Regions from separate parts of the Sporosarcina soli genome, predicted to be linked through region 4. Evidence: riboswitches for the same ligand, from Rfam matches in the RefSeq annotation. Region 4 holds a riboswitch; each other region holds the start of a gene.
The links. Region 4 has a riboswitch for S-adenosylmethionine ahead of ACFPRA_RS23325 (bifunctional homocysteine S-methyltransferase/methylenetetrahydrofolate reductase). Riboswitches for the same ligand answer to the same signal wherever they lie in the genome.
Positions count from the first base shown of each region.

Region 1: linked by a shared signal. The riboswitch ahead of metK (methionine adenosyltransferase) and the one ahead of ACFPRA_RS23325 (bifunctional homocysteine S-methyltransferase/methylenetetrahydrofolate reductase) in region 4 are both predicted to bind S-adenosylmethionine.
Region 2: linked by a shared signal. The riboswitch ahead of ACFPRA_RS24245 (MetQ/NlpA family ABC transporter substrate-binding protein) and the one ahead of ACFPRA_RS23325 (bifunctional homocysteine S-methyltransferase/methylenetetrahydrofolate reductase) in region 4 are both predicted to bind S-adenosylmethionine.
Region 3: linked by a shared signal. The riboswitch ahead of ACFPRA_RS21140 (bifunctional homocysteine S-methyltransferase/methylenetetrahydrofolate reductase) and the one ahead of ACFPRA_RS23325 (bifunctional homocysteine S-methyltransferase/methylenetetrahydrofolate reductase) in region 4 are both predicted to bind S-adenosylmethionine.

Region 1 is NZ_JBHSNO010000006.1:247,900-255,499, forward strand. It holds gene ACFPRA_RS13415 (sigma 54-interacting transcriptional regulator) at 1-260, shown strand, start outside; gene ACFPRA_RS13420 (iron-containing alcohol dehydrogenase) at 362-1,555, shown strand; gene ACFPRA_RS13425 (CoA-acylating methylmalonate-semialdehyde dehydrogenase) at 1,585-3,033, shown strand; gene metK (methionine adenosyltransferase) at 3,214-4,410, opposite strand; SAM riboswitch class I at 4,787-4,923, opposite strand; gene pckA (phosphoenolpyruvate carboxykinase (ATP)) at 5,109-6,695, shown strand; gene ACFPRA_RS13440 (alpha/beta hydrolase family protein) at 6,756-7,547, opposite strand; gene ACFPRA_RS13445 (NUDIX hydrolase) at 7,537-7,600, opposite strand, start outside.
Region 2 is NZ_JBHSNO010000022.1:96,208-103,807, reverse strand. It holds gene ACFPRA_RS24265 (GNAT family N-acetyltransferase) at 1-459, shown strand, start outside; gene ACFPRA_RS24260 (alpha-hydroxy-acid oxidizing protein) at 847-1,992, opposite strand; gene ACFPRA_RS24255 (methionine ABC transporter permease) at 2,083-2,754, opposite strand; gene ACFPRA_RS24250 (methionine ABC transporter ATP-binding protein) at 2,751-3,770, opposite strand; gene ACFPRA_RS24245 (MetQ/NlpA family ABC transporter substrate-binding protein) at 3,875-4,699, opposite strand; SAM riboswitch class I at 4,843-4,956, opposite strand; gene ACFPRA_RS24240 (SRPBCC family protein) at 5,230-5,652, shown strand; gene ACFPRA_RS24235 (DinB family protein) at 5,825-6,298, shown strand; gene rbsK (ribokinase) at 6,354-7,235, opposite strand; gene ACFPRA_RS24225 (nucleoside hydrolase) at 7,270-7,600, opposite strand, start outside.
Region 3 is NZ_JBHSNO010000016.1:89,689-97,288, reverse strand. It holds gene metH (methionine synthase) at 1-1,626, opposite strand, end outside; gene ACFPRA_RS21140 (bifunctional homocysteine S-methyltransferase/methylenetetrahydrofolate reductase) at 1,619-3,466, opposite strand; SAM riboswitch class I at 3,553-3,663, opposite strand; gene ACFPRA_RS21135 (MurR/RpiR family transcriptional regulator) at 3,898-4,758, shown strand; gene ACFPRA_RS21130 (M20 peptidase aminoacylase family protein) at 4,755-5,900, shown strand; gene ACFPRA_RS21125 (GNAT family N-acetyltransferase) at 5,897-6,739, shown strand; gene menC (o-succinylbenzoate synthase) at 6,736-7,600, shown strand, end outside.
Region 4 is NZ_JBHSNO010000018.1:42,696-50,295, forward strand. It holds gene metE (5-methyltetrahydropteroyltriglutamate--homocysteine S-methyltransferase) at 1-450, opposite strand, end outside; gene ACFPRA_RS23325 (bifunctional homocysteine S-methyltransferase/methylenetetrahydrofolate reductase) at 489-2,351, opposite strand; SAM riboswitch class I at 2,659-2,765, opposite strand; gene ACFPRA_RS23330 (hypothetical protein) at 2,981-3,178, shown strand; gene ACFPRA_RS23335 (LutC/YkgG family protein) at 3,349-4,068, opposite strand; gene ACFPRA_RS23340 (LutB/LldF family L-lactate oxidation iron-sulfur protein) at 4,065-5,495, opposite strand; gene ACFPRA_RS23345 ((Fe-S)-binding protein) at 5,805-6,554, opposite strand; gene ACFPRA_RS23350 (alpha/beta fold hydrolase) at 6,793-7,575, shown strand.

The DNA of each region.
Region 1 (7,600 bases), on a different contig from region 4:
TCACAATGACTGACAAAGACCATATTGAACTGGACGATTTACCTGCTATGATCAGGAACAGCCCTTCCTATGCGCAACAAGTAGCTCATGTAAACAAGAATTCCTTGATCGATCAATTTAAAACTAAAAATGATAACATTGAAAAAGTACTGATCATTCAAGCTTTAAACAATGCACAAGGCAATAAATCAAAAGCTGCAGAACTGCTTGGCATCCACCGAACTACTTTATATCAAAAACTTAAAAAATATGGCTTATGAGCCTCTTCTCTACAGGACCATCCGTTACATTTTGGATGGTCTTTTTTATGGCAAGCTTCTTGCATATACGTAGTAGTGTATCAACTAAAGGGGGGAGTCGTTTGGTAAACATAAACGTGTTCAGAGCTCCGCAAGTTGTATTATATGGGAGCGGATCATTTCACCGTGTTGCAACCGAAGCTGCTCAAAGAGGAAAAAAAGCATTGATTGTTAGCGATCCCATAATGGAAAGTCTAGGGAATATCAATCAATGTATCGAATATCTTCTAGATGAACAGATTCAGGCAGAAATTTATACGGGAGTTATATCGGAGCCAACGGATGTATATGTTAAGGAATCTTTATCTTTATTCCAAAAAAGCAAATGTGATCTGATTATTTCACTTGGGGGCGGCAGTTGTATTGATACTGTAAAGGCGGTCGCTGTTCTCGCTACAAATAGCGGCTACATCGGCGACTATATGGGGGGCGATAAACAGGTGGAACAATTGCCGGTTCCTCATATCGCCATTCCAACAACAGCCGGAACAGGATCTGAAGTGACAGATGTCACTGTTATTACAAACACACAAAATGAAGAAAAAATGATGATTAAACAGCCCTCATTCATGCCTTCCGTCGCTATTGTGGATCCGGTGCTGACCTTATCCTCACCCAAAAAAGTGACGGCTGCCACAGGGATCGATGCACTTAGTCATGCAATTGAAGCCTATTTATCGAAACGGGCCCAACCGATGACGGATTCGCTAGCATTATCGGCCATTGAGCTAATTGTTTCAAATATCAAGACCGTCTATGAAGAGCCTACTCATCTCGCTGCCCGAGAAGCGATGTCCACCGCATCCATGTACGCAGGAATGGCATTTTCAAATGCATCCGTTTGCTTGGTGCATGGGATGTCCCGTCCGATCGGCGCCCTTTTCCATGTTGCACACGGCGAGTCGAATGCCATGCTATTACCCGCTGTTCTGGAATTTAGTAAAGACTCATGCGTAGAAAGGCTTGCGACAATTGGAAGGATATTTACAAAATCCCAATCGTTAAGCGACAGTGAAATGGCTGATCTTGCAGTGAAACAAATTAAAAGCCTTTGCTATGAACTAGGTATCCCGAATATGAAAGACTTGGGAATTGAACAACAAACCTATCTGAAAAATATTGAAAGAATGGCTACGGACGCAATTCGTAGTGGAAGTCCTGCCAATAATCCTCGCGTCCCGTCTAAGAAAGAAATCGAAGAGCTGTACCAACTTATTTATAATTACCAGTTTGCAACTCAGATTACCAGTCCTTAAAAACCACGAACAACTAGGAGGAACTATAGATGACAGAAAATAGATTAAAAAACTTCATTACCGGCCAATGGGTAGAAGCAAAAACAACCAATTATATTCCAGTTCCAAACCCTGCGACCGGAGAGATTTTAGCTGAAGTACCCATCTCCACAATCGAGGATGTCAATGATGCTACCAAAGTAGCAAAGGAAGCTTTTTCCACTTGGAGCCAAACTCCCGTTCCAAGACGCGCTAGAATCCTATTCAAATTTCAACAATTGCTCATTGAACAGAGTGAGGAACTTGCAAAGTTAATTACCATCGAAAATGGGAAAAACCTCACGGAAGCTCAAGGCGAAGTGCTAAGAGGAATTGAATGTGTAGAATTCGCTGCTGGCGCGCCTTCCCTTATGATGGGAAAACAATTACCCGATATTGCAACAAACATCGAATCCGGAATGTATCGATATCCTGTAGGTGTCATTGGTGGAATCACTCCTTTCAACTTTCCGATGATGGTACCTTGCTGGATGTTCCCTCTCGCAATAGCATGCGGAAATACATTTATCTTAAAACCATCGGAAAGAACACCCCTGCTTGCGAACCGTTTAGCAGAACTTTTTAAAGAGGCCGGACTTCCAGATGGGGTTTTCAACATTGTCCATGGTGCACATGATGTGGTGAACGGGATTCTCTCCCATGAAGATATACCTGCTATTTCGTTCGTAGGATCACAGCCTGTTGCAGAATATGTTTATAAAACAGGGGCTGGGTATGGGAAACGTGTTCAAGCATTGGCCGGTGCCAAAAATCACTCCATCGTCATGCCGGATGCAAACTTGGATGCTTCCGTCAAAGAAATTATTGGTGCAGCTTACGGCTCAGCAGGAGAGAGATGTATGGCATGTGCCGTTGTGATTGCGGTCGGTGAAGTTGCGGAACCACTGATTGAAAAACTTCAAGATGCCGCAGATTCAATTGCGATCGGAAATGGTTTGGATGAAGGGGTTTTCCTCGGTCCCGTTATTCGGCCAGAACATAAGGCACGAACAGCTGATTATATCGCAAGCGGACAAGAAGAAGGTGCGGTTCTCCTTCGGGATGGACGTCAAGACGAATGCATGACGGCTGACGGCTACTTTATAGGCCCTACGATCTTTGATCATGTCACAACAGATATGCGGATTTGGAAGGAAGAGATTTTTGCGCCTGTCCTTTCAATCGTTCGAGTGGAAACACTTGAAGAGGCCATCGAGTTGACCAATAAATCCGATTTCGGCAATGGAGCTTGCTTGTTTACGGCAAGCGGTCACAACGTCCGTTACTTCCGTGAACATATCCAAGTAGGTATGTTAGGGGTGAATTTAGGGGTACCTGCCCCGATGGCCTTCTTCCCATTCTCTGGATGGAAAAATTCATTTTACGGAGATTTACATGCAAACGGAACGGATGGAATAGAATTTTATACAAGAAGGAAAATGTTAACTGCGCGTTGGTAATTGTTTTTTAGATGAAAGTAAAACAGGAAGTCATCCTTTGATTGGGGTGACTTCCGTTTTTATGCATAAATCTGTTTCACCCGCTAGGAACGAGATATGAATGAGGGGGGCTCCCCCCTATTAGGTTTTTTCACAGAAAAAAAACCGGAAGATGCACATTTGCTCTTCCGGCTTCATATATTATTGTCCAGCTAGTTTTTTTAATGCTTCCGCTTTGTCCGTCTGTTCCCATGGCAAAACGACATCCGTGCGACCGAAATGTCCATAAGCTGCTGTTGCTTTGTAGATTGGACGACGTAAGTCGAGCATTTGGATGATGCCTGCTGGGCGAAGGTCGAACAGTTCACGAACGAGTTCCACAAGCTTGCTTTCCGCTACGATGCCTGTCCCAAAAGTATCAATTGAAATCGATACCGGTTGAGCAACGCCGATCGCGTAAGCAAGTTGGACTTCACAACGATCTGCAAGTCCTGCAGCGACGATGTTTTTGGCAACATAGCGTGCCGCGTATGAAGCGGAACGGTCCACTTTTGTTGGATCTTTCCCCGAGAATGCGCCGCCGCCATGGCGAGCATATCCACCGTAAGTGTCGACAATGATCTTACGACCTGTCAAACCGGCATCCCCTTGAGGTCCACCGATGACAAAGCGGCCTGTCGGGTTGATGAAGTATTTCGTGTTTTCATCGATCAACTCAGCCGGTACGACCGGGTTAATGACAACTTCCTTAATATCGCGTTGAATTTGTTCAAGTGTGATTTCCGGATGATGTTGTGTAGAGATGACAATTGTATCGATCCGTACCGGCACGTTGTTTTCATCATATTCCACAGTCACTTGCGTTTTTCCATCTGGACGCAAGTAGTTAATTGTTTCATCCTTCCGCACTTGTGCAAGGCGGCGAGAAAGTTTATGGGATAAGCTGATCGGTAATGGCATCAGTTCAGGTGTTTCATTGCAAGCATAACCGAACATTAGCCCTTGGTCACCCGCTCCGATCGCTTCAAGCTCATCATCAGTCATGGAGCCTTCACGCGACTCCAATGCCTCGTCAACCCCTGCAGCGATATCAGGTGATTGTTCATCGATTGCAGTCAGCACTGCAGATGTTTCCCAATCAAATCCGTATTTTGCACGTGTATAGCCGATTCCTTTCACAGTTTCACGAACCACTTTCGGGATATCGACATAAGTGGACGTCGTGATTTCCCCTGCAATCAGGACAAGTCCAGTTGTAATTGTCGTTTCGCACGCTACACGCGCATTGGGATCTTCTTCTAATATGGCATCCAAAATAGCGTCCGAAATCTGGTCACACATTTTGTCCGGATGCCCTTCTGTTACCGATTCTGATGTAAACAGTCGGCGGTTTGTCATTCCAGTTCCTCCTTATATCCTACGAGATTGATACGGTACTCATATGTCCCATGTAAAGCCCCCAAGATGAACGGACTTCAAGCCATTTCGAGCTCTATACACGAGGATTAAGGGCGATTTTATATCAATTACGCCTCGGCGTAATTGCGTCCAGATTTTGAATTGAGCAAAGCTCAATTAATTCCTTTCAAAATCTGTGACATCCGCCGGAGGCTTTATCTTCGTTCAGCGGGCGTTTGAATACCCGCTAGATAGTAAACAAAACAGCATCCATCTCACCCTCTATGGAGGTAGAAGTCTGCTGAATGAAGATAAAAAGCCTTTCGCTCACGTAAAAAGCACATGAGGAAAGGCAGGATTGTAAATGCACCTTTCACTCTTATCATACAGGATATTTATCTGTATCCAGATAAATATCTTGCTACAGGTTTGGCACCTTTGCGCTGACAAAAAAGTCATTGCAGGTTGCCGGGCTTCATAGGGCCTGACCCCTCCACCAGCTCGGGATAAGAGTATCCGTTCAACTATACATCCTACGGAAAATTGTCACTGATGTCAAATCTTTTTTCAATTTTCGCGTACAAAGTAATTGTTCTTTGAATTAGTATAGACTAATCCGTTAAATGTGTTATACTAATTCCATAATGTGATGTTACCCAAAGAAGATTGGGATTATACGTAAAGGAAGGTAATAAATTATGATATCTGCGAGAATTGGCGATGAGCTTCAAGAACTGCTGTCTGGTAAAAATGTGCATATGCAGCTTTCAGTACCACAGCTTGTGGAAAAGGCGACATCGCGCGGTGAAGCAAAACTAACTGCGGATGGAGCAATCACAGCTCAAACCGGTAAATATACAGGTCGTTCTCCTAAAGATAAGTATATCGTCGAGGAAGAGACCACGAAAGACAAAATTGATTGGGGTAAAGTGAACCGTCCCATCTCTGCCGACATTTTCGAGTCCTTATATACGAAAGTAATCCGCCACTTAAAAGAGAGAGATGAACTGTTCGTCTTCGATGGTTTCGCAGGTGCAGATCCCGCTTCACGTCTATCCATCCGGGTCGTCAATGAATTTGCATGGCATAATCTATTTGTCCATCAGTTATTCATCCGCCCGAACGAAGAAGAATTGAAAACGCATGTCCCGCAATTCACCATCGTTTCAGCTCCGTCCTTTAAAGCGGATCCTGCAATCGATGGAACGGATTCCGAGACATTCATCATCGTTTCCATGGAAAAGCGGATCGTCTTGATTGGTGGAACAGAGTATGCAGGTGAAATGAAGAAATCCATCTTCTCCATCATGAACTACTTGCTTCCTGAAAAAGACATTATGCCGATGCACTGCTCAGCAAACGTCGGTGAAGATGGTGACGTCGCTTTGTTCTTCGGTCTATCAGGAACTGGGAAAACGACGCTTTCCGCAGATGCGAACCGCAAACTGATCGGGGACGATGAGCATGGCTGGTCTGATAATGGTGTTTTCAATATTGAAGGTGGCTGCTATGCAAAATGCATCAACCTCTCTCAAGAAAAAGAACCTGAAATCTTCGGTGCAATCCGATTCGGTTCCGTTTTGGAAAACGTCGTCATCGATCCAGAAACACGCATTCCTGATTACGACGATGGTACATTGACGGAAAATACGCGCGCTGCGTATCCGATCCAAGCGATCGACAACATCGTTGACCCATCTGTTGCTGGACATCCGAAAACGATCGTATTCTTGACAGCAGATGCATTCGGCGTCTTACCTCCAATTTCCAAGTTAACGAAAGAGCAAGCAATGTATCATTTCCTAAGCGGCTTCACGTCGAAACTAGCTGGAACTGAACGTGGCATCACATCACCGGAAGCTACATTCTCAACTTGCTTCGGTTCACCATTCTTACCGCTCCATGCAACAGTATACGCGGAAATGCTTGGCAAGAAAATCGATGAGCATAACGCGCAAGTCTTCCTTGTCAATACTGGCTGGACTGGCGGCGAGTACGGCGTCGGTAAACGTATGGATCTAAAATACACGCGCGCTATGGTACGTGCAGCACTTGCAGGACAACTAAATGATGTTGAAACAGAAGTGAATGCTGTATTCGGACTTCAAATGCCAACATCTATCGAAGGTGTTCCAACGGAAGTGCTGAATCCACGCAATGCATGGGCTGATGGTACGGCTTATGATCAAAAAGCGAAAGAATTGGCAGACCTGTTCCGTGAAAACTTCAAGAAATTTGGTACGGTTTCAGAAGATATCGTCCTTAAAGGCGGACCAATCGCTTAATCAACGTTCAATCGTGTAGCACATTTCAAATGTGCTACACGATTTTTAATTTTCAAACTCCTAATCTCCCTGCTTTCTCATCCAGTCACATAAGTCGCGGACGAGCTGTGCATTTTGGACCGGTGGGAAATAATGAGTGTATTGTGGAAAATACCATGTTTCATAATCCTTTTGCTGTTCTCGCAAGGCATTCTCCAGTAACACCGCCTGTTGAAATGAAACATTCGTATCGAGCATGCCATGAATGATTAAGACAGGTGCATCAATTTCATCGATCCGAAATAGCGCCGTCCGTTCCCGATAACCTTCCGGCATATTATTCGGCGTTCCGCCGATGACACGCTTCATCATGCGTCGCATATCTTTTCGTTCCTTATACGTAAATACGACATCCGAGACGCCTGCCCATGTGACGACAGAGGCGATGTCATCCCGTAAAATGGCGGTCCAAAGCGCCATGATACCCCCTCTTGAAAATGCGAATAAGTGGATTTTGTCCCGATTCGTCTTCGGATTCTGTTTAAGCACATCAATGGCATAGACCGCATCTTGCCGATCGGCCCCCGCGAATTCATCCCGGCCTTCGCCCCCGCGATTTCCTCGATAATACGGCGCAAAGACGACAAACCCTTGAGCGGCAAACTGCGCAATTCGTGCTGGACGCACCATGCCGATATGCTGCATCCCACCACGCAGGTATATGATTCCTTCATAGTTTCCTGTAGCAATCGGTTCCGCCATCATCCCTTTGACTTTATGCCCGTCCGACCAATAAGTAATTTCCTCCAAAACAACATGCGGATTTGGGGAAGGATACGGTCTGCGATGAACGATTACTCCATTAAGCGTCATTGTCCTCCACCCACTTTCTTAGCTGTTCCATTCCAGTTCCTTTCATATGAAAG
Region 2 (7,600 bases), on a different contig from region 4:
GTGGACGGCAGGCTAGTCGGTTCCTTGACAGGTTTGTGTGTGCAATTTGATCCAGCCCATCCCTCCCATCGATGGGAGGAGATGACGGACAACGGCTATATCCGAAATCACAATCCGAAGGGGAATACGCTCTATATTGTCGACATCGCTGTGAGCCCACAGTATCGCAAATGGGGACTGGGGAAGTTGCTATTGCAGGCGATGTATCAAGTCGTGATCGAACTGAAATTGGAACGTTTGCTTGGCGGTGGAAGAATGCCCGGTTACCATCTCCATGCGCCTGAAATGACTGTCGATGACTATGTGCAGGCGGTGATGAGCGGGGATATCAACGATCCTGTCATTACTTTTTTATTGCGATGCGGAAGAACGCCCGTTGCTGTAGTGGAAAATTATTTAGAGGATGAAGAATCGTTGAATTATGGATTCTTAATGGAATGGAAAAATCCGTTTAACTAACATCTCGTTAATCGGAATATAAAAACGCCAAGGGAAGTATAGGCTTTCCCTTGGCGTTATGGTTCATGGTCTATTTTATCCCGCATTAACGGGCAGTAATACTCCCACCTCAAGACTTAAGTAAAACGATAAGAATAGGTGGGAGATCAACTGCCAATCGAACAGCGAAGGGTTCGATTTGCCGTATTTCTGCGCTCTTTGCGGAAATTAAGGCACTTACAGGACGCCGCGAACTTAAATTGCCTTCCTTCAGCAGGTAGTTTGGACATCCGTTAAAGGAAGATAAAAGCCCGATTGATTCGGGCCAACACGATGTTGGTCACACAAGCGTTGTCACAGGACGTGACGCTTTTAGCTTGTGTTGCCCCCACTGATTGAAGTTTCACTTTATCGTTTTACGATTGTAACGTTACGAAGGTCGCGGACGGAAGTGATCCCGGATAATGAAATCGTCACTTTCATTTCCTGAAGGATATTGGATAATACTTTTTCAACGCCTTGTTGTCCGCCAACTGCCAAGCCGTAGACGAAAGGTCGACCAACTAAAACAGCATCTGCCCCCAATGCGAGCGCTTTGACAACGTCAGAGCCTCTACGGACCCCACTATCGAAAAGCACTGGAATTTTGCCATCGACAGCTTCCACAACGGCACGAAGCGCATCGATACTTGCGACGACACCATCGAGTTGACGGCCGCCATGGTTGGAGACGATAATGCCATCGATGCCGTTTTCGATTGCCAGCTTAGCGTCTTCTGGATGCAGGATGCCTTTCAAAAGGATTGGCAATGAAGTTCTCTTCTTCAGCTCCACTACCTGTTTCCAGCTAAGGGAAGGATGATAAATATTGTCTACGATGCCCTGAATGATTGAATCGTCGTCATCATTCGGAAGGGATGCCATGAAGACAGGATCATTGACATAATTCGCTTTTCCAAACCCTTGCATCAAAGGGGAATATTGATTATTGACATCTTCTTCACGCCAGCCGAGCATGACGGTATCGACCGTTAGCACAATCGCTTCATAGCCGGCAGCTTCCGCTCTTTGTACCATGCTATAGGAAATATCCTCATTTTGACTTGACCAATAGAGCTGGAACCATTTCGGACTATTACCTGTTGCTTCTGTTACCTCTTCTATGCAATAGCTGGATACTGTACTTTGGATGAAAGGAATACCGAGGGAAGCAGCTGCTTGTGCAGTGGCAATTTCCCCGTCTTCATGTGCAATTTTTTGTACGCCAACCGGAGCGATGAATAATGGTGTGGCATATGTACGTCCGAAAAGTTGAACGGAAGTATCCAGTTCTGTTACGTCATTTAAAAAGCGAGGGACGATAGCGTACTTGGAAAAGGAAGAAACATTTTTTTGCAATGTTTCTTCACGGCCGGCACCGGAGTGGATATAACCGAATGCGCCTTTCCCCATTTTTTCCTGCGCTGCTTGTTCCAACTGCTCAAATGAAACTGGAAATGATTCGGACGGGTCAATATTTTGCAATAATAAGTCGTTATTTCTTGTAGTTATCATTGTTGCTCACTCCGTATCAGATGAAATTTGTCTTCTATAAATGCTGTACGTCTCGGTGATAATAGCCACAATCTTCGATATACACTTCATTTAATCCTTTTTAATACGAGCTGCAAGGCGATTGCCGAGCGATTGGATCAATTGGACGATAATAATGAGGATCAAGACCGTTGCGTACATGACGTCGACTTCGTATCTCAAATGTCCAAAACGATAGGCCAAGTCTCCTAAACCACCGGCGCCGACAAGCCCAGCCATCGCCGTCGCCCCGATTAGGCTGACAGTAGCAATCGTTAACCCCAAAATGATAGAGGGACGTGCTTCCCGTAACATGACATGCCAAATAATTTGTCTTGTTTTGATACCCATCGCGGTGTAGGCTTCTACCACCCCTTGCTCGACCTCAAGAAGTGCAGATTCCATTAGACGTGCAATATAGGGGGACGTGTAAAGTACAAGCGGCACGATAACCCCTTTGACGCCTATCGATGTGCCGACAATTAGCTTCGTAAACGGCAAAATGAAAAATAACAATATGATGAATGGTATGGACCTAATAATGTTGATGATTAAATTTAACGTATGGTATAGCAATTTATTATCAAGCGCTTGCCCTGGCCTTGATAAGACTAATAAAATCCCTAATGGAATCCCAATAATGATGGAAAATAACAGAGCGATTCCGACCATTTGGAATGTCTCGATTGTCGATTGTCCAATGATGGGCAACCACTTTTGGATAAAATCTTCATATCCGTTCAATTTTGACCCTCCAATTCTTCCGTGCCAACGCCTTGCTCATGTATGAAAAGCAACGCATTTTCAACTTCTTCTTTTTCACCTGCAACGTGAACAACTAAATTCCCAATCACGCCATTTTTCAGTTCAATAATATTGGCTGCTAAAATGTTAGGCACAACGGCAAATCGTTTACTCATTTCAGCTAACAATGGTTCTCCTGCAATATCGCCAGTAAAAGTCAATCTTTGAACAGAACCTGTTAAATTTAATTGTGAAATGAGAGACGGAGATAAATTCCGTTGAGCGATAGTGCCCAAAAATTTGGTAGTCGTTGGTTTTTGAGGGTTTGAAAACAGGTCAATCGTTGTCCCGTGTTCTACGATTTTTCCGCTTTCCAAAACGTAGACGTAATCGCAAATTTTTTGTATGACGTTCATTTCATGTGTGATCAGTAAGATTGTAATGCCGAACTCTTCGTTGATTTTCAACAGGAGATCGAGGATGGATTCCGTTGTTTCGGGGTCAAGTGCACTTGTCGCCTCATCGCTTAGCAAAATTTCAGGTTCTTGCGCCAATGCCCTAGCAATTGCGACACGCTGCTTTTGCCCCCCGGACAATTGGGAAGGATAGCTTTGATGTTTATCCGCTAAACCGACGATTTCCAAATACTTTTCAGTACGTGCTTTTACTTCCGCCTTATCAATCCCGATCAATTTGAGAGGGATGGCGATGTTGTCGTATACCGTTGCTGTCTTTAGCAAGTTAAAACCTTGGAAAATCATCCCGATTTTGCGACGCGCATTGTCTAGTTTGTGAGGAGGGATGGAGGTGATTTCTTCCCCGTTGATATAAATTTTTCCACTTGTCGGTCGTTCCAGCAAGTTCACACAACGGATCAACGTACTTTTTCCGGCACCACTGTAGCCGATAACGCCATGGATCTCGCCTTTTTTCACATGAATATTTGCTTTGTCGACGGCTATTACTTCATTGTTTTTCGCAGGGAAAACTTTCGAAACATTTTCCAATACAATCACTGTTTTATCTCCTTTTGAAAGAAAACGTTACCTAAAGCGGTAACGTTCCCTGAACTATTATTCATCACGGCTTGGAATGATGGGACTTCAAACATTCGTTTTCATTACCAAGAAGGAATGAGAGATCCATCAAATCGTTCTTCGATAAATTTTTTCACTTCTTCGGAACGATATAAATCGACAAATTGCTGAATCACTTCATCATCTTTTGATTCGGCCCGAACAGCGATAATGTTCACGAACGGAGAATCCTTCGGTTCAATGAAAATGGAATCATTTGCCGGAGAGAGTCCCGCATCGATTGCGAAGTTCGTGTTGATCGCTGCTGCGTCAAGTTCAATTAATTGACGAGGGATTTGTGCTGCATCAAGTTCAATGAATTGGAAGTTCTTTGGATTGTCAACAATGTCATTGACTGTCGCGTTGGAGTCTAGACCTTCTTGAAGTGTAATCATCCCCGCACTTTCAAAAAGCATCAGTGCGCGTCCACCTTGAGTCGGATCATTTGGTAAGCCGATTTTCGCACCTTCAGGCAGTTCGCTTACATCTTTTACTTCGTTAGAGTAAATACCCATTGGGAAAGTGACTGTTTCACCTACAGAAACAAGATCCAAGTTCCGGTCTTTTTTCATTTGTTCAAAGAAAGGAATCGTTTGGAAGATATTCATATCAATCTCACTCTCGGCTAAAGCAACGTTCGGCATTACGTAATCAGAAAATGGTTGTATTTTAATTTCAAGACCATCTTTTGCCGCCAGTTCTTTCACTTTTTCAACGATTTCTTCGTGTGGACCAGCAGTGACACCAATGGTTAGAACCCCATCACTTAATAAGCTTTCTGTTGCGTCTTGGGACTTGTCCTTGCCACCGCATGCAGCAAGTGCTGTTAAAACTAAAATGAGTAATGCTGTAAAAAGTAACTTCTTCATAACACTTCTCCGATCTATTGTTTTTCTTGATGCTTGGTAAACTAAAAAGCTTGAACAGCGAATTACTGACAATTTAGTAGAAAATAACAAAAAACCTCTCAAAATGAGAGGTTCATAAGCATTGGAATAAACGCTGACGTCCTCTCTCATTTTTCAAAACAATTACGTTTTGCAGGATTTAGCACCTTTCCATACTAGATTGTATGGTTGGTTGCCGAGCTTCAATGGGCCAGTCCCTCAGCTTCTCTTCATGAGAGATATATGTTATGTCAATAATACTGTTGTAAAATACTATACTGCATCTGAGTAGCTTCGTCAATCAGTATTCAGAAAAAATGTTGTTTGAATTAGAAAAATGTCGAAAATTGGCGTATAACAGATAATGGATTCTAATGCGATGGTAAAGCATGTCTAAACTTGGCTCTCGCCGTTTGTTTTTAGTCGCATGTTTTCGGATAAACTAAAAAAGGAATAGCTGTTAGAGATGACGAATTATAAAAAGAATAACTTCGAAAAAAGGAGCGGAAAAGATGGATGCGAATCATTCGGGAATAACAGTTGAAGCAATTGTGCATGCGCCAGTGGAGAAAGTATGGGAATTTTGGACAGTGCCTGATCATATTACGAAGTGGAGCAATGCCTCTGATGATTGGCATACGCCATATGCTGAAAATGATTTACGGGCCGGAGGGAAATTTGTTTCCAGGATGGAAGCGAAAGATGGAAGCTTCGGTTTTGACTTTGGGGGCATTTATGACGAAGTACGTGTTCATGCATTCATTTCCTATACATTAGAGGATGGAAGAAAGGTTGAAATCACCTTTGTCCCCCAAGGAAATGACACAAAAGTGATTGAAACATTTGAGCCCGAAACGATGAATCCGATTGAAATGCAACAAGAAGGATGGCAGGCGATTTTAAATAATTTTAAAAAGCACGCGGAGCAACAATAATTTCATACGTATCATAAAAGGTGCCAAGTACAAGCGTTAATGTATTTGGCACCTTTTATAACGATTTGTTCGTAGCTGATTTAGATGTTTGGACGCTAACAGTCAGCAAATTGGACAAGGAAAATACCAATAACTACAATTGAGTGGGAACACTATGAAGGAGTGATTGAGTATGTATCGTAAGGTAGAAGACTTTTTAGAGGATTGGACAGTGTCATCTGAAGGAACTGCTAATGTGATGAGAGCAATGACAGATGAAAAACTTGATCAAGCGATTGTAGAAGGTCATAGCTCGCTTGGCTGGCTGTCGTGGCATTTGGTTGGCGCAGCGGGGGCTTTCGGCCATTTTGCTGGTTTCCAAGTTCAGGGACCAGGTCAACAAGATCCTCAACCACAAAGTGCGCAAGAAATTGTTAAGAGGTATGAAACACTCGCACAAGCGATTAAGGAAGAAGCAACGAAACTGACCGATGAAGACCTACTCGGGGAAGTTACCGGTTTCACGGGGCCAACTAAACGCGGGAAATTATTAAGCATGCTCATCAGCCACGAAACACATCATCGTGGCCAAATGACTGTCCTTCTTCGCCAGGCGGGGTTAACTGTCCCACCTATCATGGGTCCGACAAAAGAAATGCAAGGTTAATGAAATAGGCGCCAACTTCTAATCCTGTTTAGGATTGGAAGTTGGCGCCTTCGATTTATTGTTCTAAACTCAAACGTTCCCATACAGATTCCAAGGAAGGCATGCCATTCTGGGCTCCTTTTTTCTCCACAGAGAGGGAAGCACTCGCATTGGCAAATTTTATAGCTTCTTCTATTCTCTTTCCTTCCGCGATAGCAACGGCGAAACTACCGTTAAATGTATCACCGGCACCGGTTGTATCGACCGGTGTTGTTTGGAATCCTCGGATGAATTGATGCTGTTCTCCGTCATAGAAACGAGCACCTTTGTCCCCCAATGTTACGATGAGTTTATTCGGATATTGTTCCAATGCTTGTTCGATGTCATCACCGAAAATATGTCTGCACTCCGATTCGTTCGGCGTCAAATAAGTGGCCAAGTCGATGAATTCTTGTTTGAAATGGTCGACAGGTGCCGGATTTAAGACGACAGGGATCTGATGTTCCTGACAGATTTCTAGCGCTGTATGAACAGTCTCCGTCGGTATTTCCAGCTGGATGACGACGAGTTCACTGCCGATGATCTCCTGTTTCACTTGTTCGATATGACCAGGTGTCAGGCGGTTATTTGCACCGGGAACGACAATGATTCGGTTATCGGCCTCTGAAACAATGATGGAAGCGATGCCTGTCGTTTCGTCAGGGATTGCAAAGACATGATCCGTTTTCACGTTTTCTTGTTGTAAGGAAGCCAAGGCCATCTCGCCGTATTGATCGGTGCCGCAAGCGCCGATCATTCGCGCTTCCTTTCCCAGTCGCGCAATGGAGACGACTTGGTTTGCACCTTTTCCGCCGAAAAACGTTGAAAACGTATTGCCTAACGTCGTTTCCCCTTTTTCAGGTACATAGTCCGTTTCAACAACCAAATCCATATTAATGCTTCCGATTACGGTAATCATATGCTCACCTCACTTAAAGGTTATACGAATGCCCTTAATTTGAGTACTTCTTAAGCGCCTCGATCATCAGTTTCCAAAAACCATCTACATCAAGTTCTACACCGAATTTCGCATTCACTTCTCTGCCTGTGACTCCGTGCAGATCCACTAATGTCGTTCCCGCAGTAAATTCACCTTTTGTTTCCACCGCAATGTTGACTTCTTTCATCGTAAGTAATTCCGGTGCGACCAAATAGGCAACAGTGAGGACATCATGGACCGGTGCGCCGTCAAAATCGAACATTTCTTTATAGGTCGATGCAAAGAAGACTAATAGCTCACCGACGATGTTCGCAACACGATTGTCGATTTGATTCACTTGCTCG
Region 3 (7,600 bases), on a different contig from region 4:
CACGTTACTCACACCAAGAATCGTCAACGCACGCGGCATTTTTTCTTTAATGAGACGAATCCCCTCAATTGTTTCTACAGCAGAGCCAATATATTGTTCATCACCTGTTCCAACTGGGAAAACGAGCGGATCAAAGATGATGTCTTCCGGCGCTAATCCCCATTTGTTAACGAGGAGATCATACGACCGCTCGGCAACTTCGAGTTTACGTTCCCGCGTAACTGCCATTCCGGGTTCATCGATCGTCCCCACAACGACAGCGGCACCATACTTTTTGACAAGCGGCAGGACAGCATCAAATCGATCTTCGCCGTCTTCCAAGTTGATGGAATTGATGATTACTTTTCCTTGTGAATATTTCAACGCCTCTTCTATCACATTTTCATCCGTCGAGTCGATCACAAGAGGCACTTTCACTTTTTTGACGACTTCTTTCATAAATTTTGTCATATCGTCAAGTTCATCACGGTCCGGATTTGCGAGACAAATATCAATGACATGGGCGCCGCCTTTCACTTGAGCGCGCGCAATTTCTGATGCTTCTTCAAACTTACCGTCCACAATGAGCTGTTTAAACTTTCGGGAACCGATGACGTTTGTCCGTTCGCCAATCAACAGTGGACGCATCGAATCGTCATAGAGGAGCGGTTCAATACCAGACACTGTATGACCATGCGCTATTTCCGGGCTTTGACGCGGTTTTTTATCCGCCACAACTTCGCGGATGGCACGAATATGTGCAGGTGTTGTTCCACAGCACCCCCCGACGATGTTTAGCCAGCCTTTATCGGCAAAACCTTCTAGTTTCTTCGAAAGAGATTCAGGCGATTCATGGTAATGACCTTCCTCGTCCGGTAGCCCGGCATTTGGATAACAACTGACATAACTTGTCGCCAGCTCTGAAAGGGAGCGGAGGTGATCCGTCATAAATTCCGGTCCGGTTGCACAGTTGAGACCGACAGAAAGCGGCTTGATATGCTCTATTGAAATATAAAATGCTTCGATGCTTTGACCCGCTAGCGTTGTACCCATCGGTTCTATCGTCCCGGAAATCATCACGGGCAATTCTTGTCCAGTCTCTTCGAAAGCGCGCTTGATGCCAAGCGTCCCAGCTTTGACGTTGAGCATATCCTGGCTGGTTTCCATTAACAGTAAATCGCAACCGCCTTCGATCAGCGCCTTTGCCTGAATATAAAAGTCGTGTGAGAGACCGTCAAATGTAGCGCCGCCCGTTACGGATAATGTTTTTGTTGTCGGTCCCATCGCCCCCGCGACGAACCGTGGCCATTCCGGGGTGGAAAAGTCATTCGCACATTTTTTTGCGATTTGCGCTGCTCGGAAATTAATATCATAGGCTTGATCGCCTAAATCATAATCATCCAGGACGATCGCTGCCCCGCCAAAGGTATTCGTCGAAATGATATCTGCACCAGCGTGCAAATATTCACGGTGAATATGGTCAAGGACATTGGGTCTTGTCACGTTTAAATACTCGTTGCAGCCATCATATTCTTCACCGCCGAAATCTTCGGGAGAAAGATTGGCATTTTGAAGCATGGTGCCCATCGCCCCATCCATGATGAGTATTCTTTTCTGGAGTTGTTGTTCAATTAGGTGTTTAGACATGAGTTGCCATTCCCTCTTTCTTTGCATCAATTGCTTGTACATGTTGGATTAATTCAAGTGATAGATCGTAACGAAGGAACGGTGTAATAATGTAGATACCGTTAAATAATTGTGCAGCCGTATCGATCAATTCTTTCGCAATTTGAAGGCCTTCCTTCGCCGATTGTTGTTTATCGTCACCATGTTTGCGCATGCGCTCAAGTACTTCATCAGATAATTTGATACCCGGCACTTCATGGTGTAAAAATTCAGCATTTCGGATATTCGTCAAAGGCATAATCCCTATGTAAATCGGTGTCTCTATATGCTTTGTCGCTTCATGGATTTCGATAATTTTTTCTTTTGAATAGACAGGCTGGGTAATAAAATAATCTGCGCCGCACTCGATTTTTTTCTCCAGCCTTTTGACAGCACGCTCTATGACACGAACGTTTGGATTAAATGCCGCTGCAACGGAGAAATTGGCTTTCTTTTGCAGCGGTTTCCCGGAAAAGGAAATGCCTTCATTCAATTGTTTAATCAGTTGAAGTAATTCTAAGCTTGATACATCGTAAACACTCGCTGCTCCAGGGAAGTCTCCCACTTTAGTCGGATCGCCGGTGATGGCGAGTATATCGTGAATACCCAGCGCATCGAGTCCCATTAAGTGGGATTGAAGACCGATCAAATTTCGATCGCGACATGTAATATGGACAAGGGGACGGACGTTGTTTGCATGCTTTAAAATAGAACCCATTGCCGTATTACAAATACGCGGAGAAGCGAGTGAATTATCTGCCATTGTCACTGCATCAGCACCGGCTTGGTACAGTACATCCGCGCCTTCTAAAAATTTCTGTGTGTTGAGATGGCGAGGAGTGTCCAGTTCAACGATAATGGAACGTTCTCTTTTGACTTTTTCATGTAAAGGTTCATTTTTTCTTGGATCGGCCTCTTGAATGACAATCGGTTTCGGCACTTTCACTATCTTATTGACGATTGGTGGTAAATCCGCAATCCGTTGCTTGACGGCTTTGATATGTTTTGGTGTCGTGCCACAGCATCCGCCGATCAAACGTACACCTTCATCGCGGAGCAAGACCGCCGCGCGTCCAAAATAATCTGCTTCGTCGACATAGACAATCCGTCCATCTTCGATATCAAGAAGACTGGCGTTTGGCGCTGCCGATAAAAAAGCAGTTTTAGGAGGCGTCACACCTTCGAAAGCTTGTATTGTATGGTGTGGTCCGAGTCGACAGTTGACGCCGACGACATCCGCACCTGTCGCTTCAAGTTGGTGCAAGGCATCGTTAAGTGATATACCATTTTGTAAGACGCCGGGTTCATGCATCGATACTTGTGCGATAATAGGTGTATCAGTCAGTCTCCTTAAATGAGTAACGACGGAAGATAATTCTTCAAAATCATAATAGGTTTCAAGTAAAAGTCCATCTGGATTTCCAGCTAATAGGACTTCCGCTTGTTCCTGGACAAACCTTATAATCTCATCCAATGAAGCATCACTTTTTCGAATCCCGCGAATCCCGCCAATTGTCCCCAATACAAATTGACCACCTGGTGCGGCTGCCCGCTTGGCAATTTGAATGGCTGCCTCATTGAAATCTTTTACCCGATCTTCCAGTCCGTAGCGAGCAAGTTTAATCGCGTTGGCACTGTATGTATTCGTTTGAATGATATCCGTACCAGCCGAGATGTACTCTTGGTGTATTTTCTCGATGATATCCGGTTTTTCAACATTAAGCTCTTCATAGCAAAAATCGATACCATATGAATAGAGCATCGTACCCATAGCACCATCGGCAGTGAGTACATTCGTTTTGAGTGTATCTAGCAAGTTCATCGTTATTCTTATCCTTTCATTATTAAAAAGTAAAAAATAAAAAAGCCTTCTAGAAAGAAGGCTTTTCGACATTATGCATTCGCACCTTCTTATCTTCGGGATCAAAAAAGTCATGATCCTGCTGGAATTAGCACCTTACCTTTCGGCTGGTTGCTGAAGCGTCATAGGGCCAGTCCCTCGGCTTCTCTTGATAAGACATAATATTTAGTTTTGGGAATAATTTTAATTATCATAACAGGGGGATTGGTAAACGTCAAGCCCTCCTTATACTAGGGCCAGTTGGTTTCTGATACTGTAACAATTTCGCAAGAAGGTTCAGAAAATAGGTTGTACTCTGCAAACTTTTATGTTAGAATAATTTTCAATCAATTATGAAGTTTTAACTTCATTTGTCGGAATAAAAATGCTTATACTTCAAATGGTGATCAATGATGAAATTAAAAGAGCTCGTGCATGAGCATTTCCATAACTTATCGAAAAGTCAAAAGAGAGTTGCCACTTATGTGTTGGATCATCCCCGAAATGTCGCGGTGTCTTCGGCACAGGAAATTGGCGCGATGATCGGAGTAAGTGAGACGACGGTCATCCGCTTTTGCTATAGTCTCGGGCTTTCCGGTTATTCTGAACTGCAAAAGACCACGCGGGAACAGTTGCTCTTTCAAGAAAGCAGTTTGCACACTTATCAGCAATCCAAGCTTGAGTTGGAACAAGCGCCTCATTTTTATGAACAGGTGATGGAACAGGACTGTCGTACAATCCAGGAAACGATTAAGCAGATCAATGAGACGGATTATGAAACGGCGATCGACCAACTTTCAAAAGCGCAAACGGTATATATATTGGGGCTTCGTTCTTCCCATGCCGCGGCTAGTTGGCTTTCCTATTCGCTTGGGCTGGTCAGGCCTGACGTCCGACTCATCCGCACTGAAGCAGAAGATGTCATTCGAACGTTAAGTGCGATGAATGATCAATCCGTTTTAGTCGCTATTTCTTTTCACCGGTATTTAAAAGAAACAATCCGCATCGCTGAATTGGCCCGTGATCAGCAAGCCTATGTCATCGCGATAACAGATTCGTTGTTAGCGCCCATCCAAGCGCATAGTGATGTACTGTTTCCCATTTACTCACCGAATAAATCCACACTTGATGCGACGACTTCTTTGTTTTCGTTTATGAATGCGCTGGTTGCCGGTGTGTCTGTGAAAGAAAAGGAGCACTTCGAAAAAAGTCAACAAACCTATCAATCATTGAATAGCGATTTTTTATTTGTGGAAGGGGCGGAGAAACAATGAAAACGGTATTGCAAGAGCTGAAACCGATTGTTGAGGAGGTGTTCGCGCATTTACACGCTCACCCCGAAATCAGTTGGAAGGAAGTCGAAACAACGAAGTATTTACAACAACTCATCGAGAATGAAGGATTCGAGGTCTCGACATTTGATGATTCAACAGGGCTTGTTGTAACTGCGGGAGCTGGAGACTATTGCGTTGGTCTCCGTACGGATATCGATGCACTTTGGCAGGAAGTCGACGGCGTGTACCAAGCGAATCATTCATGCGGACATGATGCGCATATGACGATGGCAGTCGGGACATTACTCGCACTGAAGAAGCTGGGCTATCCGAAGAACGGTCGACTGAAAGTGCTCTTCCAACCCGCCGAGGAAAAAGGGACGGGGGCATTGTCGTTTGTCGACAAAGGACTAGTCGATGACGTCGATTACTTGTATGGCGTCCACCTTCGCCCAATCCAGGAACTCGGCCTTGGTTACTCGGCACCGGCGATCATGCATGGCGCGGCGAAAATGTTGAAAGGGACCATAAGCGGCACCGACACGCACGGGGCTAGGCCGCACCTCGGACAAAACGCCATTGAAGTGATGGCTTTGCTCGTACAGGCGATCCGCTCCATCCATGTCGACCCGATGGTGCCCCATTCGGCGAAAATGACGATGTTCCAAGCTGGCGGTGAATCAGCCAACATCATCCCAGGAAATGGCGTCTTCAGCATTGATATGCGCGCGCAAACGAATGCGGTCATGGACAAGCTGTTTGATCAAGTACAAACTGCAATTGAATCGGTTGCTAAGATGACTGGTGTGGAGATTCACTATGAATTTCTCGCTGAAATTGCCGCAGCAGAGGTGGATGAAACGGCCGTGGATATTATGGCACAAGCGATTTCTGAAACGGTAGGGGAATCTCATTTAGTCTCGCCGATTGTTACACCAGGCGGAGAGGATTTCCATTTTTACACATTGAAACGTCCTTCCGTAAAAGCGACGATGCTTGGACTCGGTTGTGACCTTGCACCCGGCCTCCATCATCCAAAGATGACATTCAACCAAGACAGTATTTTGACCGGCATTGAAATTCTAACACGGGCAGTGATCGAAACGTTTGAACGGTTAGAACAAAAGGAAGTGGCACAATGAATCGAACGATTACAACACGTAAACTGGAAACAATTGAAGAGATGCGTCTCGTCCAATCCCTTGAAACAACCGTATGGGGATCGGAACCGATTCCGGTCCATCAAACCTATACGGCGATCACCAATGGAGGGCTGATGCTCGGTGCTTTTGATGGGGAGACAATCGTCGGCTTCTCCTATGGATTTACCGGATTTGCAAATGGAAAAACTTATTTATGTTCCCATATGCTCGGGATCCATCCGGATTATCAGCTGATGGGAATCGGCAAAACATTGAAAGAAGAGCAACGCGCATATGCCATCGAAATGGGTTACGACTTGATCACCTGGACATTCGATCCTTTGGAAAGTCGGAACGCATATTTGAATGTATCGAAGTTATCTGGAATTTGTAGCACTTATTTGGAAAATTGGTACGGTGAAATGGAAGATGGTTTGAACAAAGGATTGCCTTCAGACCGTTTTAAAATCGAATGGTGGATCAAGAGCGAAAGAGTGAGAGAGCGTTGGGTTCCGACGATTGAGCGTTTTGATCGTCCGTTTCCAGTAGGGAAATCTGAACAAGGAAACCCGATGCTAAATTTTAATGAAGAAGAAATACCGACGGACAGTGCCGGTATCGAAATTCCGATCCCCGAACATATTCAGTTGATCAAAAAAAGTGAGCCGCAACTTGCACTGGATTGGCGACTAAAAATCAGGACTATCTTCCAAACGCTTTTCCGTGAAGGCTATGCATTGGTAAACGTTAATCGAACAACAACTGGAGTCCACTATTACCAAGTGGTCAAAAGAAATACAATTCCATTGAATACGAGTGAAAGAGGAGAATTCGAATGATCATTCAAGAAATCACGATCCGAAAAATGAAAATGATGATGAAGCATCCGTTTACGACAAGTTTTGGAACGATGCAAGAAAAGGATTTTCTATTACTGGAGGCAAAAGACGAACTCGGCAATAGCGGTTGGGGCGAGTCGGTTGCATTCAGCGCGCCTTGGTACAACGAAGAGACGCTTGAAACGAATTTGCATATGCTACAAGATTTTCTGATTCCGCTCGTACTAGGAAAAGAAATTGGGCATCCCGACGAAGTAAGTGGCCTTTTCAGTGCCATCCGCAAGAATAATATGGCGAAATCGACCATTGAAGGAGCCATTTGGGACTTATACGCCAAGCGCAATAAAATGACATTGGCGCAAGCTTTAGGCGGCGAGCGCGACAAAATCGAAGTCGGAATTAGTATCGGGATCCATGAACGCGTCGAAGATTTGATTGCCACCGTTCGTGGTTTTGTAGAGGAAGGTTATAAACGCATCAAGGTAAAAATCAAACCGGGCTATGACGTTGAAGTGATGCGCGAGCTCCGAAAACAGTTCCCAGATGTGCCGCTCATGGCGGATGCCAACTCGGCTTATACATTGAATGATGTCGAACTGCTGAAACAGTTGGACGCGTTTGACTTGACGATGATTGAACAACCGCTTGCGTCCGATGATATTATCGACCATGCAACACTGCAGAAACAGATGACGACACCGATCTGTTTGGACGAAAGTATCCATTCGCTGGAAGATACGCGGAAAGCAGTGGAACTTGGGAGTACAAAAATCATCAATATTAAAATCGGCCGGGTCGGAGGCTTGACGGAAGCGAAGAAAATACATGATTACTGTATGGAAAAAGGTCTCCCTGTTTGGT
Region 4 (7,600 bases):
TAGTTTCTCTTTCGCCTCTTTATAGAAAGCGAGTGGGCGATTCTCCACCAATTGCGGCGTGATGCCTTCAAGTTCCGGTACGATGTAGTGATAATTCGTGTTGAACCATTTCGTCATTTCAGATGCGACTGCATCTTTCGTTCCACGAGCGATGGCAAAATAAGTTTCCAAAGACACTTTTCCACCTGTATAGCCAAAACGCTTTGGAACGACACCAAACATAATCGATGTATCCAATACGTGATCATATAGGGAGAAATCTCCTACGGGCACTAAGTCGATGCCTAATTTCCGCTGTTTTGCCAAGCTATCTAAACGGAGTTCTTCTGTCGTTGCGAGCAGCTCAGCCTCCGAAATATCACCATTCCAAAAACGCTCCAACGCTCTTTTCCATTCACGTTTCCCACCAATTCTTGGATAACCAATCGTCGAACTTTGTACATTTACCATGTAAATAATCCCCTTTGTCTACTTAGTATTTTTTCATTTCATCCATGTACAGCACTTTCTGTTCGAATCACCCCCTTTACTGCGGGCACTTTTTCCTTGATATACTTCGTTAATGCAACCGTCATATCGTAACGCATGAAAGGCGTGATCAAGTAAATACCGTGGAAATGCTCCAGCGCCACATCGATCAGCTCTTTCGCAATCGCCAACCCTTCGATCGTAGACTGTTCCCGATTACCGGCGGTGGCCGCCATTCTTGCACGAACCTGATCTGTCAATTTGATGCCCGGCACTTCATTATGCAAAAATTCGGCATTTTGAGGTGAGGTTAGGGGCATAATTCCGATATACATTGGTGCTCCTATATGTTTAGTCGCCTTATACACCTCTTCAATTCTTTCAGGGCTAAAAATCGGCTGGGTAATGAAATAATCAGCTCCTGACGCCAGTTTCTTCTCCAATCTCGGAATAGCCCTTTCCAGATGACGGATATTCGGATTAAAAGCGGACGCCACCGTAAAAGAAGTTTTCTCTCTCAACGACTTCCCGGACAATGAAATGCCTTCGTTAAACTGCTTGATCAGTTGAATCAATTCAAACGAGGTAACATCGAAAACAGAAGTCGCTCCCGGAAAATCGCCCACTTTTGTCGGGTCTCCTGTAATGGCCAACAATTCAGTGATGCCCAATGTATGAAGCCCCATCAAATGCGATTGCAAACCGATCAGATTCCGGTCCCGGCAAGCGATATGGACAAGCGGAGTGACCCCAGTCTTTTGCTGAACGAGCGAAGCCATGGACGTATTGCAAATCCGTGGCGATGCCAATGAATTATCTGCCAATGTAATGGCATCGACCCCTGCATCTTGCAAGGCATGTGCCCCTTCGAAGAACTTTTGCGTATCCAAATGTTTCGGTGCATCCAATTCAACGATTATCGAGTGCCTTTCCCTTACCGTCTCCAACAGCGACGGGGCTTGTGGACCTTTTACTTTGGATGCTGTCACTTTAGGCTTTTTCACTTTGATGACCTTTTCACGGATCGGGTCCCGATTGATCAACCCTTTTGTCAGTGCTTGGATATGCTCAGGTGTCGTTCCGCAACAACCGCCGATCAGATGGACCCCTTGTTCCCGAAAACTGGCCGCATAATTTTCAAAATAGGCCGGTTCATTTTCGTAAAACAATTTGCCATCCCGGTATTCAGGGAAGCTGGCGTTGGGATAGACCGCCAATAAGGCACGCTTTGGAAGCGGCACAGTTTCCAATGATTTCAACATATGGTAAGGCCCCAAATGACAGTTGATACCAACCAGATCCGCTCCCAAATCTTCCAACTGCTGCAAAGCATCCTCCAGCTCTATTCCATTTTGCAAAATACCGGCCTCATGCATGGAGACGTTTGTTACGATTGGAATATCCGTCGCTTCCCGAGCGATTTTCAAGACGGTCTTCAATTCCTCGAAATCATAATACGTTTCCAGTAGAAGACCATCCACCTCCTCTAAGAGCAAGCAATACAGTTGCTCCCGGAAACTACGTTTAATTTCCTCTTCCGTTCCGATTGTCGTTTGAGTTCCGTGGATGCCACCAATCGTGCCAAGGATGTATGTCCCCTTCCGAGCGGCTCTCTTGGCAATTTGGAACGCGGCCTGATTGATTTTCTTTACATGGTCTTCCAAACCATATCTGGCCAGTTTGATATAATTCGCTCCATACGTATTGGTTTGAATCACATCCGCCCCCGCCTCGATATAGGCCTCATGAATATGTTGCACTTGTTCAGGTTGCGTCAAGTTCAACTCCTCAAAACAGCGGTCCACGCCCGTCGTATAGAGCAATGTCCCCATCGCTCCATCTCCTATCAAAACACGGTCCTTCAACGTATCTAATAAACTCAACGGCTTCACATTCCCCTCTCCCACTTTGGTTTTTACTTTCATATAAATCAATCACGTCTCAGCGTAATTGCTCCGGATTTTGAATTGTGAATCGAACAGCGAAGGGTTCGATTTGCCGTATTTCTACGTTCTTTGCAGAAATTAAGGCACTAGCCATCGCCACAATTGACTCCTTTCAAAATCCGTGACATCCACCGGAGGCTTGATTTGAATCAGCAGGGAGTCCAAACTCCCTGCTGATTCAAATCAAAAAAGAATCCGCCCCTCTATACATAAAGGAGCAGACTCTTCATATGAACAAGTCTTTTCCTCATCTATCAAGTCGTTTAAAGGACTTGCTGGAATTAGCACCGTACCAAAATGGTGGTTGCTGAGGCGTCATCGGGCCAGTCCCTAAACCTCTCTAGATAAGAAAAACTATTTAGTTTTATTTGCTTATTTCGTTATTAACGATAATATACGCTAATCAGAAAAAATGCAACCTTTTTTCAAAAAGATCTTTGATTTTCCGAAAATAAATTAGCAACTAACACTCTAAACACATGAAAATAGACCAAGCAAAAACAAGGTAGTGTGCATAGTATAAAGTAAATTGTTCTTCCAATTCTTTTAGAACGGAGGTGATGAATTTGAAAGCTTCCTATGGTATTTGGATCGGCTGGTTAGCCATTATTTTTGCTGTCGTCGGATTTTTTTACGCCCCGTTTTGGCTGGGAGGCATCGCGCTCGTCTTAGGTATTATTGGTCTCTTCTCCCCACAAAAAGGTTTAGCATGGACCGCGGTTATCCTTGCTATAATCGCCTTACTCATACCGATGGTTCCTTAGCCAACCGAACAGTGCAGAGTTCGGTTTGTATAATTACCGCGCCCTCTGCGGAAATTATACATTAATTCCAAGAAAAACTTATATAGATAAAGGTATTTCAATTTGTATAAAAAACCGTGGACGGAATACTCCATACACGGTTTTTTGAGTTCTATGAATCTAGATTCTGCTTATAAATCTTCCACAACTATATACGTCATATTCATCGGTCCATGAACGCCGACGACAAGAATCATTTCAATATCGGCCGAATTGCTTGGCCCCGTTATAAAGTTGATGCAGGAAGCCAAGTATTCGCCGTTAGCCGTTTTTTCCCGAATGATTCGCGCTGCTTGGGTCATGCGTGGAACGATCGTACTTTTTGGAATGATGATGATCGATTTCAACGGTAAAAAACTGACGGTTCTCCCTTTGTCTTTACTGCTGAATAGAACCGCTGTGCCCGATTCCGCTAATGTGATGTCACTGATGGTGATTCCAACATTCGCCCGCTCGACAAGCTCAATATTTTCTTTCCCTTTAGCGGTTTCCCATTCATGAACGGGGATTTGTTCAGCTGGTAACGTATCCTTCAGTAGCGGAGTGAGCCCAAATTGTTCAAAACGGGCATCCTTCCAGGTAACAACAGGGCCTCCTCCATAGGCTACAATCGTTTGATGCAAGTCGGACGCTAGTTGTTCTTTGGTTGTCACAACAAAATCCGTATTGATCACTTGGCATTGTTTTGCCAACACGTCTACTAACTCATCGGGACTAGCCCCTTGTAAAACTTTGTCCTGAGGTTGGTGACGCCACTTTGGTCTGATAATATCGGTCGCGACTTTCTCTCTGCCAAGCTGTTTGGCTATTTTAGTGAGAAAGGCTTCCCTCCCTTGAATGTTCCCAGTCAAGATTCATCGTCTCCTTTCGAACGTTCCTTGTACCAATCACGGAACCGTTCTTTGTGAGGTGCTGGGAATTCCCGGATTTCGGTCCATGCTTTTAACGGTCCGACACCTTTGGTAATTTTATCGCCAACTGTGAATGGATTCATAGCCGCAGGTGCGATTTTGGACCCCATTTTATAGAGCGCGGGAGATGCTGCGCCCAACCCGAACGCCTTCATCGCCAGCTTTTCCGAAATCGGTGCTTTTCCTTCTTTTTCAACAATCACTTGTCGGTGTTTATGCAACAGTTCGTGAAGGGGAATCTTCACCGGACAAACTTCCGTACACGCCCCGCATAATGTGGAAGCATAAGGGAGTTCCTTATAGTCATCGTATCCTCCAAGTAAAGGTGACAAAATGGCGCCGACTGGCCCCGAGTAAATGGAGCCATATGAATGTCCGCCGACATGCCGATAAACCGGGCAAACATTGACACAAGCTGCGCAGCGGATGCATTGCAAAATCGATTGGAATTCACCGCCCAATATGTCCGACCGTCCATTGTCCACAATGACAAGATGAAATTCTTCAGGGCCGTCGACAGCCCCTTCCTCTTTCGGACCCGTTAGCACCGTCACATAGCTCGGCAATTTTTGACCGACAGCGCTTCTCGCTAGCATGCCGACCAACACTTCCAGCTCTTCAAATGTAGGGACAAGCCTCTCCATGCCCATCACGGTAATTTGTGTTTTAGGTAGCGCTGTTGACAGATCAGCATTGCCTTCATTGGTCACTAAACAGATGGAACCCGTTTCAGCGACCGCAAAGTTACAGCCTGTAATGCCCACATCTGCGGTCAAATAGTCATCTCGCAGCATTTTGCGTGCATGCTTGGTCAGTTCTTCTGGTTTCTCTGAACCGGTATACCCCAATTTCCGAGCGAATACCTCTCTTACTTGTTCTTTATTTTTATGTAATGCCGGCGCCACAATATGGGAGGGCAGATCATGATCATCGACTTGCAATATATACTCGCCAAGATCCGTCTCAATGACCTCACAGCCCATCCGTTCTAAATTGGCGTTTAAGTCAATTTCTTCGGTTACCATCGATTTGGATTTAACAACTTTTTTAGCCTCTTTTTCCTTCATGACGCCCATAATATAGTTGTTCGCCTCTTCGGCAGTCGATGCGAAAAAGACATGTCCGCCCCGCTTCGCCACATTCTCGCTCAATTGGTGCAAATAAAAATCCAAATTCTCCAGTACATGCTGACGGATCTCTTCACCTAAAGAACGCCACTCCTCCCAGTTGCCAAGCTCCTCTGCCGCAAGTTGCCGCCTGACCTCCAGCCTATCCTGCGCACCCGAAACAGCGCCTCTCATAAATGTATTCTGAAGCCCCGCATCTACACGATTCTTAAAATCTTCCGTCCCGACTTTCATCGGCATATTAGCTCACCCCACTCTTTTAAATCAATCACGCCTCGGCCTAATTGTGTCTAGATTTTGAATCGAGCTTGAGGCCTACAGGATGTAGGTCATGCAGTCGTTGCAAATCGAACAGCAAAGGGTTCGATTTGCCGTATTTCTGCGATCTTTGCAGAAAGTAAGGCACTTTTCTTTTAGGAAGTCGCGCACTTAGACTGCCCTCTTTAACTCCTTTCAAAATCTATGACATCCGCCGGAGGCTTTATCTTCGTTCAGCAGGCGTTTGAACACCCGCTGTACAGGAAAACAAAACCACATTCAACTTGACACCTATAGAGATGGGAGTCTTCTGCTGAATGAAGATAAGCGGTTGTTTAACACTTCCGCAATATGCAACACTTTCACCGGAGTCCCAACGCGCTCCATTCTCCCCCCGATATTCATCAAACAGCCGGCATCCGCGCCGATTAAATAATCCGCTACCGTCTCTTCGGCATGCTGGACTTTCTCATCGACCATCTGTTCAGAAATTTGTGCCATTTTCACTGAAAATGTTCCCCCAAAACCGCAGCATTGATGCTTATTCGGCAGTTCAACATATTCAAGGCCGACAACATTTTTCAACAGTTTCATAGGAGCCTCTTGGACGCCAAGCAACCGCGTCATATGACAGGACGTATGATAAGTCACTTTCCCTTCAAAATGCGCACCCACATCTTCCACTTTCAATACATTGACGATGAACTCCGTCAATTCATAGGTTTTCTCGGCAAGCGCCCGCGCTTTCGGCTCCCAAACTGGATCCCCTTTAAAAACGTTTTGATATTCATGGAACATATATGCACATGAACCGGATGGCGAAACAACATATTCCGCATGTTCAAACGTTTGGATCATCTTTTTCATTGCTTCTTTGGACTCTTTTACATACCCCGAATTATAAGCAGGCTGCCCACAGCATACTTGTGATTCAGGAAAATCAATTGTGCATCCTAGATGTTCCAATAATTCCACCGTAGCCTTTCCCGCACTCGTTTGAAACATATCAACCAAACACGTCGCAAAAAGTGTCACTTTCATTCCATTCACTCCTTTTCCATAGGATGCATTGCAAACACTGTACATTCCTTCTAGTCTCAATTGAATTAATAAAAATACTTGTATGAATTTACTGTAACACCTCCACAAACAACTCTCAATAGTAGTTCTATTGCTTATAGACTATTTACTTCATCACAATAACTAGGCATTCACCTACGACCTCACTTTTGAATATCTTAACTGCAGATAAGCTATCAAACAATACGGAGGGATCATTATGGGCTATTTTATCACCGTGGAGTCTGGGGTTAATATCTATGTCGAAGATATTAACCCGTCCAGCAACAAGACTATCCTGTTCATACATGGTTGGCCATTGAATCATAAACAGTTTGAATATCAGTTCGATGTCCTTCCCGCAATGGGCTATCGATGTATCGGCATCGATTGGAGAGGGTTTGGCCGATCCGACAAACCGATGAGCGGCTATAACTATGACAGATTGGCCGATGATCTCCGGGTTATTATCGATGCACTCCAGTTAAGCAACGTCACACTCGTTGGACATTCGACGGGAGGGGCAATCACCATCCGATATATGGCCCGTTATCACGGCTATGGAGTAGGTAAGCTAGTTCTCGTCGATGCTGCAGCACCCGTAGGTTTTACAGCGGAAACTGCAAATCGCTTTCTCAACGAAGCAGCGAATGACCGCCCTAAAATGATGCAAAATGTAACAGACAGTTTTTTCTTCCAATATATCACTGAACCTTTCTCCCAGTGGTTCTTCCAATTGGGATTACAGGCAGCGGGTTGGTCTACCGCTGCTATCGTCGTCACCTTGAGGGATGAAGAGCTCTATCAAGACTTACCGAAAATCGGGGTACCGACTTTAATCATTCACGGGGTGCATGACAAAGTCATCCCTTTTGCTCAAGCCGAGGAGGTTCATCAAGCGATAAAAAATTCGCAGCTTGTCCCTTTCCGATATAGCGGACACGGTCCTTTCTGGGAAGAACGTGACAAATTCAATAAGCTCTTGGCACGATTTATCGGATAAGAGGAGTAAGAAGAGACAGGTACCT